DNA from 4 places in the Arthrobacter sp. S2(2024) genome. Region 1 is predicted to be linked to each of the others. Evidence: riboswitches for the same ligand, from Rfam matches in the RefSeq annotation. Region 1 holds a riboswitch; each other region holds the start of a gene.
The links. A riboswitch is a leader RNA that binds a small molecule or an ion and turns the genes downstream of it on or off. The one in region 1 is predicted to bind thiamine pyrophosphate.
Positions count from the first base shown of each region.

Region 2: another riboswitch for thiamine pyrophosphate. It lies ahead of VLA65_RS18145 (ECF transporter S component); the one in region 1 lies ahead of thiC (phosphomethylpyrimidine synthase ThiC).
Region 3: another riboswitch for thiamine pyrophosphate. It lies ahead of thiO (glycine oxidase ThiO); the one in region 1 lies ahead of thiC (phosphomethylpyrimidine synthase ThiC).
Region 4: another riboswitch for thiamine pyrophosphate. It lies ahead of thiD (bifunctional hydroxymethylpyrimidine kinase/phosphomethylpyrimidine kinase); the one in region 1 lies ahead of thiC (phosphomethylpyrimidine synthase ThiC).

Region 1 covers NZ_JAYKZI010000002.1:17,471-21,864, forward strand. Annotated here, with positions in the region: gene VLA65_RS03755 (VOC family protein) at 1-736, opposite strand, end outside; gene VLA65_RS03760 (amidohydrolase family protein) at 815-1,909, opposite strand; TPP riboswitch at 1,987-2,094, shown strand; gene thiC (phosphomethylpyrimidine synthase ThiC) at 2,090-3,919, shown strand; gene VLA65_RS03770 (alpha/beta hydrolase) at 3,920-4,394, opposite strand, start outside.
Region 2 covers NZ_JAYKZI010000012.1:55,816-60,209, reverse strand. Annotated here, with positions in the region: gene VLA65_RS18165 (monovalent cation/H+ antiporter complex subunit F) at 1-177, shown strand, start outside; gene mnhG (monovalent cation/H(+) antiporter subunit G) at 167-634, shown strand; gene VLA65_RS18155 (DUF4235 domain-containing protein) at 631-891, opposite strand; gene VLA65_RS18150 (NUDIX hydrolase) at 943-1,671, opposite strand; TPP riboswitch at 1,888-2,024, shown strand; gene VLA65_RS18145 (ECF transporter S component) at 2,099-2,728, shown strand; gene VLA65_RS18140 (ABC transporter ATP-binding protein) at 2,728-4,356, shown strand; gene VLA65_RS18135 (energy-coupling factor transporter transmembrane component T family protein) at 4,353-4,394, shown strand, end outside.
Region 3 covers NZ_JAYKZI010000002.1:362,419-366,812, forward strand. Annotated here, with positions in the region: gene VLA65_RS05305 (thiazole synthase) at 1-493, opposite strand, end outside; gene thiS (sulfur carrier protein ThiS) at 497-733, opposite strand; gene thiO (glycine oxidase ThiO) at 730-2,037, opposite strand; TPP riboswitch at 2,029-2,148, opposite strand; gene thiE (thiamine phosphate synthase) at 2,175-2,864, shown strand; gene VLA65_RS05325 (RNB domain-containing ribonuclease) at 2,902-4,394, shown strand, end outside.
Region 4 covers NZ_JAYKZI010000023.1:20,162-24,555, forward strand. Annotated here, with positions in the region: gene VLA65_RS21310 (Rne/Rng family ribonuclease) at 1-1,635, shown strand, start outside; TPP riboswitch at 1,780-1,876, shown strand; gene thiD (bifunctional hydroxymethylpyrimidine kinase/phosphomethylpyrimidine kinase) at 1,868-3,388, shown strand; gene rplU (50S ribosomal protein L21) at 3,809-4,117, shown strand; gene rpmA (50S ribosomal protein L27) at 4,178-4,394, shown strand, end outside.

The DNA.
Region 1 (4,394 bases):
TGACCACTTCGCCCAGGCCGAGGGTGTCCTTGCGCGGACCTGCACCGCGGCTGTTCCACACGTTCATGGCCATGTGGTGGTGGTAGCCGCCCGCGGAGACAAACAGGGCCTGCCCGTGCCAGCCGGCGGTCTGCTCGAAGCCGAGGGTGTCGACGTAGAAATCATGGGCGGTCTTCACGTCGCCCACCTGGAGGTGGACGTGCCCGACGCCGGCGCCCGCCCCATGCTGGCCCGTCACGGCCGCTTCACTCAGGTACTGCTGGAGGTAGCGCTGCGGCGGGAGCGGCAAGCTGTCCATCACGACCGAGCTGCCGTTCCACTCCCAGCCTTCACGGGGCTTGTCGTAGTAGAGTTCGATGCCGTTGCCCTCCGGGTCGGTGAAGTAGAAGGCTTCGCTGACCAAGTGGTCGGCACTGCCGACGAAGGCGTGGGGTTCGTACTGCGCGGCGGAGGCAACAGTTGCGGCGAGCGAGGGCTGATCCTCGAAAAGCAGCGCCGTGTGGAAGAGTCCGGCCTCTCCGCGGCCCGGGATCTGGAGACCAGCGGCCGGCGCGAGGTGCACCAACGGCTTGCCTAGCCGGCCGAAGTAGAGCCCGCCGTCCTGTTCGGCGACAACGTCCAGCCCCAGCGCCCGCTGGTAGTAGTCGCCCATGAGCTTCATGTCCCCCACTTTGAGCATGACAGTGCCCATGGTGAGTTCGGCAGGAAGGAGATCCTGGCTGGATGTGATGGTCATGTGAAACTCCCGGCTTTTTGTGGCGCCGCCCTTCGGCAACCTCTACGTATCTAAATTACTTGAAGCTTCAATTTATTCCTAATGCCCGGCGCTTCCTGAAATGTGTCCCCTCAGAACGGTGCATCGTGGCTGCAGCACGATCTCAAGGGACGCTCGGGGATCCTTTGCGTAGAGCACGACGTCTGCGCTGGCGCCTTCGCTGATGCCGTCGGCACCCAACCACTCACGGGCGGACCAGCAGGCAGCATCGAGGGCTGCGGCCGCCGGAAGACCCGCCCGCTGGAGTTCCAGGATCTCCTCGCCGATCCGGCCGTGTTTGATGACGCTTCCGGCGTCGGTTCCGGCGTACACCCGCACTCCGGCGTCGAACGCCTCAAGGACCCGCTCATGCCGGCCCTCCCACAACGCGATCATGTGGGCGGCGTAGCGCGGAAATTTGGTTTCAGCCTGCTTCGCGATGTCCGGAAACGTCGCAATGTTGATGAGCGTGGGGACAATCGGCACATCCTGGTCCAGCAGCCGGGGAATGTGGTGGGGCAACAATCCGGTGGCGTGCTCGATGCAGTCGATCCCGGCGTCGAGCATGTCATCGATTGTCCCTTCGGCGAAGCAATGGGCGGTCACCCGCGCCCCCTCGTCGTGTGCGGCCGCGACGGCGTCCTTGACGACGGCGGCCGGAAAGGACGGGCCGAGATCCCCGGCGGAGCGGTCGATCCAGTCCCCCACGATCTTGACCCAGCCGTCTCCGGACCGCGCCTGCTTGCGGACTGCCTCCATCAGATCCTCCGGCTCCACCTCTTCGGCCAGCCCGGGGATGTACCGCCGTTGCCTCGCGATGTGCCTGCCCGCGCGGATGATCCTCGGCATGTCCGCCCGGCGTTGCAGCCAGCGCGTGTCGCTTGCGGATCCGGCATCGCGGATCAAGAGGGTCCCGGCATTCCGGTCCGCAGTCGCCTGCAGGCGGGCAGTCTCCTCGTCGACAGCTCCGCCCTTGCCCAAGCCAACGTGGCAATGCGCGTCGACCAGGCCGGGAAGCACCCAACCGTCCAGGACGACGTCGGGCTTCGCAAGTGGCCGGACGAAGGTCAGCCGTCCGTCGACCGACCAGAGGCCGCGCCGTTCCTCCTCCGGCCCGGTGAGGACGGCGCCGCTGAATTCGATGATTTCCGCCATGATTCCACCCTAGTTCCCGGGAGCTTCGCCGGCGCGGTCACATCTGTCACAAGCGCTGGCAGCTGTGGTAGCTTCGTCTACGACCACACGGGGGCCCTTGCAAGGGCTGAGATCGGGCTGATGCAGCCTGCGACCGTTGAACCTGTCCGGGTAATGCCGGCGAAGGAAGTGAGTAATCCTTTGAGCACCAAAGAAACACAGCTGAGCCCTACCCAAAAGGGATCGGACCACGATGTGACCCAATCCCTCAAGTCGCATTCCCTCGCGTTCCTGGAGGATGCCGACACGGGAATCCGGGTTCCAGTGACGGAAATCGCCCTCGAACCGTCCCCCAACGGCGAGGCCAACGCCCCGTTCCAGGTGTACCGGACCGCCGGACCCGGGAGTGATCCCGTAGTGGGCCTCGAACCATTCCGCAGCGAGTGGATCGAAGCCCGCGGCGACACTGAGGCCTACAGCGGCCGCGAACGGAACCTGCTCGACGACGGCAAGTCTGCCGTCCGCCGCGGCGCCGCCTCCGCGGAGTGGAAGGGGGCTCAGCCGGTGCCCCGCCGCGCCGTCGACGGCAAGACCGTGACACAGATGCATTACGCGAAACAGGGCATCGTCACGCCCGAAATGCAGTTCGTGGCACTTCGCGAAAACTGCGATGTGGAACTCGTCCGCAGCGAGGTCGCTGCCGGCCGGGCCATCATCCCCAACAACATCAACCACCCCGAATCCGAACCGATGATCATCGGCAAGGCGTTCCTGGTGAAGATCAACGCCAATATCGGCAACTCGGCCGTCACCAGCTCCATCGCCGAAGAAGTGGACAAGTTGCAGTGGGCAACGCAATGGGGCGCCGACACCGTCATGGACCTGTCCACGGGCGATGACATCCACACCACCCGCGAATGGATCATTCGTAACTCCCCCGTACCGATCGGCACGGTACCCATCTACCAGGCCCTCGAGAAGGTCAACGGCGAAGCCAACAAGCTCACGTGGGAAATCTTCCGCGACACCGTCATTGAGCAGTGCGAGCAGGGCGTGGACTACATGACCATCCACGCCGGCGTGTTGCTGCGGTACGTGCCGCTCACCGCGAACCGCGTGACGGGCATCGTTTCCCGTGGCGGCTCCATCATGGCGGGCTGGTGCCTGGCCCACCACGAGGAAAACTTCCTCTACACCCACTTCGACGAGCTCTGCGAAATCTTCGCCAAGTACGACGTCGCGTTCTCGCTGGGTGATGGACTGCGCCCGGGCGCGACGGCGGACGCGAACGACGCCGCGCAGTTCGCCGAGCTGGACACCTTGGCCGAGCTCACGAAGCGCGCGTGGCAGTACGACGTGCAGGTCATGGTCGAAGGCCCCGGACACATCCCGTTCCACTTGGTGCGGGAGAACGTGGAGCGCCAGCAGGAGCTGTGTGACGGCGCGCCGTTCTACACGCTGGGCCCCCTTGTCACCGACGTCGCCCCGGGCTACGACCACATCACCTCCGCCATCGGCGCCACGGAGATCGCACGCTACGGAACCGCGATGCTTTGCTACGTCACTCCGAAGGAACATCTGGGCCTGCCCAACAAGGACGACGTCAAGACCGGCGTGATCACGTACAAAATCGCCGCCCACGCCGCTGACCTGGCCAAGGGACACCCCGGCGCCCACGAACGCGACGATGCGCTGTCCAAGGCCCGCTTCGAGTTCCGCTGGCGTGACCAGTTCGCGCTGTCGTTGGATCCGGTCACGGCCGAATCCTTCCACGACGAGACACTCCCGGCAGAACCGGCCAAGACGGCGCATTTCTGCTCCATGTGCGGACCAAAATTCTGCTCCATGCGCATTAGCCAGGACATCCGCGACGAATACGGCTCGGCTGATTCCCAAGCGGCCATCGCGGAAATGTATAGCGGCATGCGCGAAAAGAGCGAGGAGTTCCTGGCATCAGGGGGCAAGGTCTACTTGCCCGAGCTTGAGGTTCCCGCAGGAAAACGTGAGGCGGCGTCAGGAAACCTGAACTGATCAGGAAGCCTGGACTGATCCTGCGCGGCTGGCATCCGCGATGAAGGAGCGGATGATCCGGTCTCCTTCAACTGAGTCATGAGGCCGGTGTCCTCCAGCCGCAACGCGGTGGAGGGCGCCGGTTTCCTGCAAGTACCCGGCGATCTCTTCGTAGAGGGGTTCCCAACCACCGGTCAGCACAAGCGTGGGAACTCCCGGCACAATGTGCAGGGGCGCTTCCCACGGCGGAGCCTGGAGCCGCAGGCGTCGCGCGGTTCGCCGGGCCTCCGGGGTGCTGAGGACCGCCGCCTCGGAAGAAAACGCCCTGCGGACGAATTCGCGTTGGTAATCGTCATCGCTGAGTTCGTGCCGGATCCGGAACAACGGCTCCATCAATGTCCGGTACGCCGCGGTGGCGGGTAGTTCGGCTGTCAATGAAAGACAAGCCGGTTCCACGAGCACGAGGGAGCGGACCAGGTCTGGCCGCTCCACCGCG
Region 2 (4,394 bases), on a different contig from region 1:
CTCGCCTCGGACGTGCTGCTCGCCATACTGGGTGCTGCGCTGGCCATCGACATGGCCGTCAACAGGCACCTCAACAACCTCGTGCTGCTCGTCGCGCTGACGCTGATCGGTTTCATCGGATCGGTGACGGTGGCGCGCTTCGTGGCCGACCGGAGAGGACAGGTCAATGACTCCTGACGCCACCGGAGCGGACGCCGTCATCGATGCCGTCACCGCGGTGCTGCTGATTGTCGGTGCGGTGATGTCATTGGGCGCGGCGATCGGCCTGTTGCGCTTCCCGGACCTGATGAGCCGCATGCACGCAGCTACCAAGCCGCAAGTGCTCGGGCTGTTCCTCGTCTTGGCAGCCATCGGGCTGCAGATGCGCGAATGGTGGGTGTGGCCGATCCTGGCCGTCGCTTGGATCTTCCAATTGCTGACGGTGCCGGTGTCCGCACACATGGTGGGCCGCGCAGGCTACCGGACCAAGCACCTGCACCCCGAGTTGCTGAGCATCGACGAACTCGAGGCCGTGGTGCTGCGGGCCGCCGGCCAACGGGCAGCGGAGAAAGCCCAAGCCGACCCGACAACTCCCCACACCGGGAACGGCGGGAGCCCAGGCCCTCACGGCGCCAACGGCCGGCCGTCAGCCTAGACGATGTCCTGTGTCTTCGAGAAACGCGAGATGGCGCGCTGGGTACTGCGGCTTGCGAAAACCTGGATGACGGCGCTGACAGTCGCCGAAATCAGGGCGAAGGTCAGTGCAGAGCGCAGGCTTGCCTCCATGTCATCGTGACCCTTGGGAGGTTTCTTGCCGGTGGACTTTTCCCACAGCGCATTGACGAGCTTGGTGCCGACAAAGCCAGCGCCGATGCTCACGCCGGTGCCGAGCAGTTTGATGAGGAGGTTCATTCCGGGACTCCTTGCGGGTGGAAACAGGACCGTCCCCAGCCTAACCCCACTTCAGGGCAGTTCCGGAGCAACGGATGGAGCTTGGCGCCTCTGCCGGAAGAACTCCTCCAAGGCCCCGGGCTTTGGACGGACAGGCACGATGTCACGGTCCTCGCCCAGTATCGCTTCCACTGTGCCGAGGGCGAGGAGCTCATCCAGCAGCGCCAGCGTGGGCGGCATGAGCTTGAGTGTTCCGGCGACTTCGGCGTCCAGGATTCCGCGGACGGGCATCCACAAGGACGACGACGCTTCCGTGGTCTGGTGCCTTGGCTCGGCACCGGAAACCGGGCAGGCAAGGTAGAAGTACGTGTCGAAGCGCTTGGGCTGGTCCTGCGGAGTGACCCAGTTGGCCCACGGGCGGAGGGTGGCGGCGTCAAGCTTCAGCCCGGCCTCTTCGAACACCTCACGCTGCGCGGCCGCCAGCACCCGGCCGGCGTTGAACCTGGCGGAGGCAGGCTCGACGGCGATGCTGCTCCGGTGCCATGCAGCGGCGTGCTGCTCGACGACGTCGTCCGCGAAGTCCCAGCCGGAGCTGTCCACCTGGTCCACCCGGCCCCCGGGGAAGACCACCATGCCCGCGGCGAAATCCATCGTGGAAACCCGGTGCTGGACGAACACCTCCAAAGCCTGCGCCGCACCTTCAGAGCCCCCGGGAACCGCGGCATCCCGGACCAGGATCACGCTTGCGGCGAGCCTCGGTTCCGCCACCGTGGTGCTGTTCGCTTCGCCATTGCCTGCCAAGACCGCTCCTTTGCCCGCTCTGCCGCGTCACATTCTGCTGGATCATTGTCCCAGTTTCTGCGGCCGCCCGCGCCATTCCGGGCCGGCCTGCGCTCACCCGGCGAGTGATCCAGCAGAATCCGTCGTCCCCGCGTGTTTGTGACCGTTCCGCGGACGCCAACACAGCGCCCGCAACCCCGCCAAGGTGTAAACTGAACCACGCCCAAAAGGGTGGATTGATAACGACAGGGGAGCGCCGCCGTCGGGCACGCAGCAATGCGGCACGGAGGACGGGCGCTGAGAGTGCGGACAGCCGCAGACCCTCGAACCTGATCCGGCTAGTACCGGCGCAAGGGAGTCGAGTTCTCATAGTGTCCGGACCGGCGCGGCGGAAGCCGCTCGCAGGCAACCGCGAACACTTTCCCCTCCTGTTCCTCAGGAGGACAAAATGACTGGTATTTCTGCAAGGCCGGGCCTCACCAAGCCTGGTTACAACTGGCGCGTCGTGGACATCGTCGTGGCGGCACTCATCTCGATCGCCGGTGGCGTGATCTTCTGGGCATGGGACCAGATGGCTTTGGTTGCCACGCCTATGTCCGCCGGCTACCCGCCCCTGAGCGGCCTGATCGCCGGCGGCTGGATGATTCCGGCCGTGCTGGGCATGCTCATCGTCCGCAAGCCCGGTGCGGCAATTTTCTGCGAAACAGTGGCCGCCACGAGCGAGCTCATCATGGGTTCCCAGTACGGCACCACGGTGCTGATCTCGGGCCTGCTCCAGGGCTTGGGGGCGGAACTCATTTTCCTGGCCTTCATGTACAAGAAGTTCAACCTGCCGGTGTCCCTGCTGGCCGGTGCCGGTGCGGGCCTGTTCTGCGGCCTGAACGACTCCTTCCTGCCGTGGGGCTGGAACATCGCCTACGAACCGGTCGACAAGCTCGCGTACATCGTGTTCTGCACGATCTCCGGGGCCGTCATTGCCGGTGCCCTGTCCTGGATCGCTACCCGCGGCCTGGCCAGGACCGGTGTCCTGAGCGCGTTCGCGTCACGCAAGGCCGCCTCGGAGCCCGTCTTTTCCTGATGCCCAGTCCTGATTCCGGCACCTCTGCCGTGGTGCGACCCGCCGCCATTTCCGCGCAGGGCTGGGGCTGGCGGCACGCCGGCCGCACCACGCAGGCCATCCACGCCCTGGACCTGGACATCCGTCCGGGCGAGCGCGTCCTGCTGCTTGGCCCCTCGGGCGCAGGCAAGTCGACGTTCCTCCATGCCCTGGCGGGCGTGCTGGGCGAGGAAGGCGACGACGCCGACGAGACCGGCTCGTTGCTGGTGGACGGCGTTTCCCCGAAGGCCCAGCGGGGCCGTGCCGGACTCATGCAACAGGACCCCGAAACCCAGGTGGTGCTTTCCCGCCTGGGCGACGACGTTGCATTCGGCGCCGAGAACCTTTGCGTGCCGCGGGACGAGATTTGGAAGCGGGTCCATGAAGCGCTCGACGACGTCGGGCTGCTGCGGAGTGCCGGTGGCAGTGCCAGCGGCAACTTTTCGCTCGACCACCCGACGTCGGCCCTCTCGGGCGGGCAGAAACAGCGCCTTGCGCTCGCCGGCATACTGGCAATGCGGCCCGGCTTGATCCTCCTGGACGAGCCGACCGCCAACCTTGACCCGGCCGGCGTCTTGGAAGTGCGCGATGCCGTGGGCCGCTGCCTGGACAAGACCGGCGCCACCTTGGTGGTGGTGGAACACCGGGTATCGGTCTGGAAAGACCTCGTGGACCGGATTGTGGTGCTTCAGCCGGGCAGTTCCTCCTCGGGAGGTTCGACGCCGGCGGTGCTTCTGGACGGTGACCCGAACACGGTTCTGGCGCAAGCAAGGGACATGCTCACTGCTGCGGGCGTCTGGGTGCCTGGTTACGTGCCGGCCACCCGCCCACGTTCGGGAACAGGCGCCGGACCGGCGGCCGACTCCGGAGCGGGGAGCTCCCGGAAGGGGGGCGAGTTGCTGCTCGCCACCCAGGAGCTTGCGGTGTCCCGCGAACGGACACGGCGCCGGGGGTTCAAAACGATCGCCCCGCGTCCTGTGCAGTCCGGACTCGACGCCGAAGTGTTTGCCGGACGGGCACTGACAATCACCGGTCCCAATGGCGCCGGAAAATCGACCTTCGCTTTGACCCTCGCGGGGCTGTTGGCGCCGATATCCGGGGCGGTGACTGCCGCCGTCGGGCTCAGCGACGGCGCGGGCCCCGACCCGTTCAAGTGGAAGGCCCAGCAGCTGATCTCCCGCATCGGGACTGTGTTCCAAGAGCCCGAGCACCAGTTCGTCACCGGCCGCGTCCTCGATGAGCTCATGTTCGGCCCCAAGCATCTTGGCCATGGCGAGGAACGGGTGGACGAGTTGCTGGAACGGCTGCGCTTGGGGCATCTCGTGGACGCCAATCCGTACACGCTCTCCGGGGGCGAAAAACGGCGGCTATCCGTGGCGACGGTGCTCGCCGCGCACCCCCGCGTCCTGGTGCTGGACGAACCCACTTTCGGCCAGGACGCGAACACGTGGGCTGAGCTTGCGTCGTTCCTGTCCGAACTGCTCGACGCCGGCACCTCCGTGGTTTCCGTGACCCACGACCAGGAATTCAGCTCCGTCCTGGGCGGCGCCGAGATGCGGCTCGAGCCTGCATTCCAAGGCGGCGCCCGGCAGGAAGCAGGTGCGGCATGAGGGACGCCCTGACCCTGCGCGGCAACAACGCCCTCCTG
Region 3 (4,394 bases), 340 kb from region 1:
CCAACGGCATCACCGCAGTTGCCCCGAGGTTCTCCAGGCGAAGCGCAAGTACGGGGTCGTCGTTGGTGTAGGCGAAGACCTTGAAGCCGCGGTCCACCAGCTTCTCCGTCGCATCCACCAACTCCACGGCGTCAGGCAGCAGCGTCTGTTCGTCGGCGATGACCTCGAGCTTCACCCAATCCGTTTCCAATGCCTCCCGGGCTAGCTCGGCTGTCATGACGGCATCCTTGGCGGTAAAACAGCCGGCGGTGTTGGGCAGGACACGGATGCCGTGGTCTACGAGCAATTGGAACAGCGAACCGGTTTCCGTCGGTGAGTAGCGCCGCATGGCGACGGTAGTGAGTTCGGTGCCGGAAGCCAGCAAGGCTGCCCCGAGGCCGTCGAGGCTCGGAGCTCCGCCGGTTCCCATGATAAGGCGCGAGCCGAACTCAACACCGTCGATCACCAGGGCATCGGTTCGGGTGCCTGCTTCGTGAGTGCTTGCTGTGGTCATGGTTCAGCCTCCCTGTACTGCGGTAACGATTTCGAGTTCATCGCCCTCTGCGAGCGCGGTAGCAGCCCACTGGCTGCGCGGCACCACTTCGGAATTGCGTGCGACGGCGACGCCGATCTTGCGTCCGTCGGCCGCTTGGCCGCTGGAATCCACAACGCGTCCGGTGATGTGGCTGACGAGGGTGGTGACGGAAGCGTCGTCGCTCAGCGTGTGGTCTGCGCCGTTCAATTTGATGTTCATGCGTGGTCCTTCAGAAGGGGATTTAAGGTATCGGCGGATGGGCCGTCTGCGGAAGCCCTTGCTGCTGAGTGCGGGCGGGAGAAGCGGTCCGGGCGGAATTTGTTCCACCGGGGATCGGCGGTGCCATCCATGAGTCCAACGCAGATTTTCGCCGCTGCCGGAGTGAGGAGCACGCCATGGCGGAAGAAGCCGCTGGCCACGATGAGGCCGGGCACGGTTCCTTCCCGACCTTCGACGCGGCCCAGCAGCGGTGCGTTGTCCGGGGTGCCCGGACGGGCCCGGGCAGTTGCTTCGAGGAGTTCCAGCTCGGCAACGGCCGGAACCAATACCTGGGCGTCGCGGAGCAATTGGTAGACGCCGCCGGCTGACACCGGGTTGGCCGATCCCCCGGACGACGACAATCCGTCCTCACGTTGCGTCGCGCCGATCACGACGGTCCCGTCATCGCGGGGAACGATGTAGACGGGCACTCCGCGCACCATTCCCCGGACCGTGGCGGTGACCAGCGGTTGCAGGTGGTCCGGGACGCGCAGCCGCAGTATGTCGCCGTAGACGGGACGCAACGGGAGCGACAATCCATCCGGCAGTCCTTTCACGCGGGCGGCATCGAGTCCGTTGGCTACCACCGTTTCCGTGGCAAGCACATTGATGCCTGAGCCGAGCACGGCCCCGACGGCGCGCCCGTCCTCCTCCCACAGGAGGCCCGCCGCAGTGTCCCGGACCGCGAAACCGCCTTCGGCCCCCGGAATCCAACTGGAGCTACCGGGCTCGTGGTCTGCCAAAGCGCCTAGAATCGCGGCCGAAAGCCGGCGAGGATCCACTTGGTGGTCGCCCGGGATGTCGAAGGCACAGGAAATCTGCGGGCTCAAGAGCGGCTCACGCTCCCGTGCTTCGCGCAACGGCACGGATTCCACCACCAGGCCATGGGCCAGCTGGACGTCCCGAAGATCGGCGAGCGCCCGGCGGTCCGCTGCGTCCGCACCCACGGCGAGGGTCGGCGTCGTCCGGTAACCCGTGCTGCGTCCGGTTCGTGAGCCGGTCACATTGTGTTCGAAGTCCGGCCACAACGCCGACGATTCGAGCATGAGCTCCAGGAGGTCCTCTTCCTGGTAGTGCAGTTCACTGACTGGTGCCAACATCCCCGCCGCCGCGAAAGTAGCGCCGCTGGCCGGCGCGGGATCGATCAGGGCAACCGAGCGGCCCGACCTTCGGGCTTCCCACGCGATGCCCAGGCCAATGACGCCGCCCCCGATCACCGCCACGTCTGCACGCAGGGGCCCGTGCTGGGTGTTTACTTCGTCCATGGAGTCCTTCCCTACGCCGGTACTAGCCGGATCAGGTCAAGCGGTCGGCGCTGAAGCCCTCTCAGCCGCGCGGCGATTGTGACTGCCGCCGCGGCTCCCGCGGTACCAGCCCAGTTTAGAGGAACTACTCTGTTTCCATGACCCCGCACGATGTCCACACCACCGCCCGCCTGTACCTCTGCACCGACGCCCGCAAGCAACAGGGTGATTTTGAGCAGTTTGTCGATGCCGCATTCGAAGGCGGCGTGGACATCATCCAGCTGCGCGACAAGACCATTGAAGCGGCCGAGGAACTGGAACTCCTGGAGATCCTGCAATCCGTGGCGCAGCGTCACGGGCGCCTCTGGGCAGTCAACGACCGCGCGGACGTAGCGTCCCTCGCCGGCGCACCGGTGTTCCATATCGGCCAAAAGGACATTTCGCTGCGCTCGGCCCGGAAGCTGCTCCACGACCCCACCATCATCGGCCTCTCCACGCACACGCCGGAGCAGATTGACGCAGCCATCGCCGCGTCGCCTGGCCGCAGCGGCTTGGACTACTTCTGCGTCGGGCCTGTGTGGGCCACGCCCACCAAGCCTGGACGCTCCGCCGTCGGGCTCGATCTGGTGAAGTACGCTGCCAATGCGGTGAAGCAGGCAGACGAAGAGACCGTCGGCGGCGTAGTGCTTCCTTGGTTTGCGATCGGCGGCATCGATCTCAGCAACGTGGAAGACGTAGTGAGGGCCGGCGCCAGCCGCATTGTTGTGGTCCGCGCCATCACCGAGGCCGGGGATCCGACGGCGGCAGCCCAGGCACTCCTGGCCGCACTGGACGCAGCGGCGGCCTAGCGAGACGCCGGGAGATTTTGGAGTTACCCTGACTTTCGTGTCACATCAGCGCATAGCCCCGAACGTCTCTGAAACGTCGAACCAGCTCGCGGAAGCACTGGCGGCGCTTCGGACCGAACTCGAGCTGCCCGCGGGTTATCCCGCTGAAGCACTGCGCGACGCGGAGGCCGCGGTTTCAAGACACAGGCTGCCGGCGCAGGACCTCACGGACGTTCCGTTCATCACGATCGACCCGGCCTCTTCCACGGATCTCGACCAGGCCCTCTTCATTGAGCGGTCCGGGAATGGTTACAGGGTTCTCTACGCCATCTCCGATGTGCCCTCCTTTGTGCCACCGGGAGGAGCGCTCGACGCCGAGACCCGCCACCGGGGACAGACGTACTATGCGCCGGACGGCCGCATACCGCTGCACCCCGAGATCATCAGCGAGCACGCCGGAAGCCTGCTGGCGGGCCAGGACTGCGGAGCGTTCGTGTGGGACTTCGAACTCGATGCCGAAGCAGAGTTCCGCACCGTCTCAGTTCGCCGGGCAAGCGTACGCAGCCGCGCCAAGCTCAACTACAAGGGCGTCCAGTCCGCGATCGATTCCGGGACAGCTGATCCCGTCCTGCAGTTGCTCAAGGAGGTCGGGCTCAAACGGGTGGAACTCGAACGCCGCCGCGGCGGAGCGAGCCTGAACATGCCTGAACAAGAAATCGTCCAACTGCCCGACGGCGGGGGGTACAGGATCGTCGCAGCTCCCTCGCTGCCCGTCGAGGACTGGAACGCCCAGATTTCGCTCATGACCGGGATGGCGGCGGCCCAGCTGATGCTAGACGGCAAGGTTGGAATCCTGCGCACCATGCCCGCTCCCGATGAGCGCTCGCTGCTCCATTTCAAACGGCAGGCCGGGGCGCTCGGCAAGCCTTGGACCGAGGGGACCAGCTACGGCGAGTACCTGCGGACCCTCGACGGCAAAGACCCCCGGCAATTGGCCATTCTCCATTCCGCGGGGCTGCTTTTCCGGGGCGCCGGCTACACGCCTTTCGACGGCGAAGTACCGGGCAGCGTCATGCAGTCAGCCATCGGCGCACCATATGCCCACACCACTGCGCCTTTGCGCCGGCTGGTCGATCGTTTTGTCCTGGTCATCTGCGAAGCACTGAGCAACGGAACGGAGATCCCTGCATGGGCCCGGGATGCTTTGCCGAGCCTGCCGGAGATCATGGCGTCATCCGACCAGCTTGCCGCCAAAATGGAGCGCCTCGCCTTGGACACGGTGGAGGCCGCACTCCTGGTGAACCACGTCGGACAGGAATTCGACGCCGTGGTGATTTCCGGATCGAAGCCTGCCAAGAACAACGGAAACGGGAACGGGAACAGCACCAACGGCCACAACGGGAATGGGAATGGGAACGGCAACTCCCACGGCCCCTCCGGCATCGTCCAGATCGCCGAGCCGGCGGTCACCGCTCGTTGCGATGGCGAAATGGAGTCCGGTACGAAGGTCCGCGTGAAACTGCTTGACGCGGACATTGCCACCCGCCAAAT
Region 4 (4,394 bases), on a different contig from region 1:
CCCGACGTCGAGCGCAACCGCCTGAAGAAAATCCTCAAGGACCGCCTCCCGGAGAACGCGGGCGTTATTGTCCGCACCGCCGCCGAGGGTGCTTCCGAGGAAGAGCTGACGCACGATATCAACCGCTTGCGGGCCCAGTGGGAAGGCATCGAAAGCCAGTCCACGTCCACCAAGATCCTGGCTCCGGAACTGCTGTACGGCGAACCGGACCTCACCATCAAGGTTGTCCGTGACGTCTTCAACGAGGACTTCTCCAAGCTCATCGTTTCCGGCGATGAAGCCTGGGACACCATCGAGGCCTACGTCACGTACGTGGCGCCGGACCTGGTGGGACGCCTCGAGAAGTGGACCTCGGACCAGGACATTTTCTCGGCATGGCGTGTGGACGAACAGATCCACAAGGCCTTGGAACGCAAGGTCTTCCTGCCCTCCGGTGGTTCGCTCGTGATCGACCGCACGGAGGCCATGACGGTTGTCGACGTCAACACCGGGAAGTTCACCGGCAGCGGCGGCAACCTCGAGGAGACCGTCACCAAGAACAACCTTGAGGCTGCCGAGGAAGTGGTCCGCCAGCTCCGCTTGCGCGACATCGGTGGAATCATCGTCATCGACTTCATCGACATGGTCCTGGAATCCAACCGCGATCTCGTGTTGCGCCGCCTGGTCGAGTGCCTCGGCCGGGACCGTACCAAGCACCAGGTCGCCGAGGTGACCTCGCTTGGATTGGTCCAGATGACCCGCAAGCGCATGGGCACCGGCCTGCTGGAGGTCTTCGGCGAGCAGTGCGAGACGTGCGCAGGGCGCGGAATCGTCACGCACGACGAGCCCGTGGAGCACCGTCGGGCCAACGTCGTGGCAGCTGAACACCACCACCCGCGCACGGAGTCACAGCCAGCCGTCCGCCCCGAGCAGCGCAAGCGTCGCCGCGGCCGCGGCACGGGGCCGGGGACCACTGAACTGCCCGTCACCCCTTCGGTGCCGGTCCACACTGTGGAATCCACCGACCCGAACCGGCAGGCAGCCACCCGCGCAGCCCTTGCCACCATCGCGGCTGCAGCCCACGCTGCCCACCTGCACGACGACGAGCTCCACCACGCGGCGGAATTGCTCGCCGACGGGCACGCAGCGGAAGTAACCCCGGTCCAGGCCCCAGCGGCCCCGGTCCAGGCTCCGGCCGCTGCTTCGAGTGGCGAGGAACGTTCGAAGCCTGTGCTGCGATTCGGCGGCGAGGAAGTTGCGTTGCCTTTCGTCCACCACGAAGAGGAGGCTGCAAGTGGCACACCTGCCATGAGCCTGGACCTATTGGCACAGGCATTCGCAGGCCTCGGAGAAGCTCCGGACACCGCCACGACGTCAACGTCAGCCAAGGAAACCCCCGCAGAGGCCCCCGCAGCCGTTGCAAGCGGTGAATCCCCGGACTCGGGTTCGCGTGGACGCCGAGGCCGACGCAACCGTAGCGCCAGCCGGGCCCAGGGTGCCGCCAACGCCACCAACGTGGAGCACCACGAGGTTGCCGCGGCTGCTTCCGGTGGGGCCGCGCACGAGGCCAAGGCGGCAGACGCCGCCCCGACGAAGCCGACGGCGGCAGCGGAACCGATCATCCTCGGCGTCGGTGTGCCGAAGTCCGAACTCTGAACGTAGTACCGTGCCTAAGCCCCGGCCGTTTCCGCTCCTGTGGAAACCGCCGGGGTTTCGGCGTTGTGGGCCAATCCGCCGACCCTGGCAGTCCGGTTGCAAAGGGCGATTTCAGCGGGCGAGGCGTGATCAGGGTTAAGCTAGGGGACTGACACGGGGTGCCGCGCACCGAGCCGGCTGAGACCAGACCCGTTGAACCTGTCCGGTTAGCACCGGCGAAGGGATGTCTCGCATGACTGTTTCGGCGCAATCATCTGTCTACCCGCTCAAGGCCATCCAGCGCCCCATACCCAGGGTCCTCAGCATCGCCGGCTCGGACCCCTCAGGTGGTGCCGGGATCCAGGCAGACCTGAAGAGCATTGCAGCCAACGGCGGCTACGGCATGGCCGTCATCACGGCGCTCACTGTACAAAACACACAGGGCGTCACTGGCGTCCATGTGCCTCCCGTGGAGTTCCTGCGCCAGCAATTGGACGCCATTAGCGACGACATCACGGTTGATGCCGTCAAGATCGGCATGCTCGGGGACGCGGCGGTCATCCACGAAGTCCGCCGCTGGCTTGGCGAGGCGCGCCCCGCCGTCGTCGTCCTGGATCCGGTGATGATCGCGACCAGTGGCGACAGGCTCCTCGCGGAGTCCGCTGAAACCGCACTGCGGGAACTGCTGCCCCTCGCAGACCTGGTGACCCCCAACCTTCCGGAATTGGCCATGCTGCTTGGCGAGCCTGTTGCCACTGATTGGGCATCGGCGTTGGAGCAAGGCAAGCGCCTGGCCGCTAGCTGCGGAAACACCGTCCTGGTGAAGGGGGGCCATCTGCAGGGAGCCGGCTGCCCCGATGCCCTGGTCAATACCGGGGGAGTCCTGAGCCAGGACGTGGTGGAATTCGCCGGCCAACGGGTGGAGACCCGCAATAGCCATGGGACGGGATGTTCCCTGTCGTCGGCGATGGCGACGGCCAAGGCGCGGCTCGGCGATTGGGAGTCTGCTTTGCGTGTCGTCAAGCCCTGGCTCCAGGAGGCGCTGACCCGGTCCGAGGTGCTGGAAGTAGGGAAGGGCAACGGGCCGATCCATCATTTCCACGCGCTCCAGCAGGCCCTTCAACCGGGGGACTTCGCCGTCCGGATGTGGGACGCCGCCCAAACGGAACTGGCAGCCATTTATGGCTTGGACTTCATCCAGCACTTGCAATCCGGTGGTCTCAGTGAAGCGCAGTTCAGCTACTACCTGTCCCAGGATGCCATCTATCTCAACGGCTATTCCAGGGTCCTGGCACGGGCAAGCGCCCTCGCTCCGAGTGAAACCGAACAGCTGTTCTGGGCCCGCGGCTCGCAGATGTGCCTTGAAGTCGAATCCGAGCTGCACCGGAATTGGCTCAGTGGACGCCAGGTGAGCGGAGAGCTGGGCCCGGTCACCAAGGCCTACGTGGACCACTTGCTGGCGGCATCGGCGTCGGGAAGCTATGCGGTGCTGGTTGCTGCCGTGTTGCCTTGCTACTGGTTGTACGCCGAGGTGGGACAGCGGCTCCACCATGGGTTTGTCGAGGCCGGAGCATCGGACGAGCACCCCTATGCGGATTGGCTGCGCACCTACGCGGACGAGGCGTTCGCGGAGGCCACCCGCAAGGCGATCGGCATCACGGATGCCGCCGCGCAGGTTGCGTCGCCCGCGGAGTGCACAGCGATGATGGAGGCGTTTGCCCAATCCTGCCGCTATGAAACGGCGTTCTTCGATGCTCCAAGGTTGCACGGCTGAGCCGGTCTTCCGGGGAGGAGGCACCGGAACGCGGCCTGCCCCCGCAGGCGTTGCAGCGTGTCGGCGTGAGGATCCGAGCTTTTCGCGGCCGGCAGGGTAAGGTGGACGGGCACGGTACCGGATGGCGGCATAGCCAGTCTGTGGCAGCCATCACGTGGCAGCCTCCGGACCTGGCCTCATTTGCAGCCGAAGGCGAAACTAGCGTAATCTAGATCTTCGGTGCTTACGCCAACACTTGGGTTATGCCCCTAGAAACCGTTCATTTGGAACTGACCTTTCATTTAGAACTATTCGAGGGATGACTCATGGATTCCGTACCGGAGTCCACGGCGTTGAGGCACAGCGTGAACCAGGCCCGTTTTTGGATCGGGGTTCCGCACGCAAATTTAGTAATAAACGTCGAGAGAAGTGAGTGCCCAAGTGGTGTACGCGATTGTCCGCGCAGGCGGCCGCCAAGAAAAGGTTTCCGTTGGAGACTACGTAACCCTGAACCGCGTCCCCGGTGGAGCCGGCAGCACCCTTGAGCTGCCCGCACTGCTCCTGGTGGACGGTGACAAGGTCACCTCCGCAGCTGCGGATCTGGCCAAGGTCAAGGTTACGGCTGAGATCCTCGAAGACCTCCGTGGTCCGAAGATCGTCATCCAGAAGTTCAAGAACAAGACCGGCTACAAGAAGCGCCAGGGTCACCGTCAAGAACTGACCAAGATCAAGATCACCGGTATCAAGTAACCACTGGTTGCTGTTCAGGTTTTCAACAGATTCCCCAGAATTTAAAGGCAGGCATTTCAAATGGCACATAAAAAAGGCGCGAGCTCCACTCGCAACGGTCGTGACTCCAACGCCCAGTACCTCGGCGTAAAGCGCTTCGGTGGCCAGGTCGTTTCCGCAGGCGAGATCATCGTCCGCCAGCGCGGCACCCACTTCCACCCGGGCGCCGGTGTCGGCCGCGGTGGCGACGACACCCTGTTCGCCCTGCAGGCAGGCGCGGTTGAGTTCGGTACTCGCC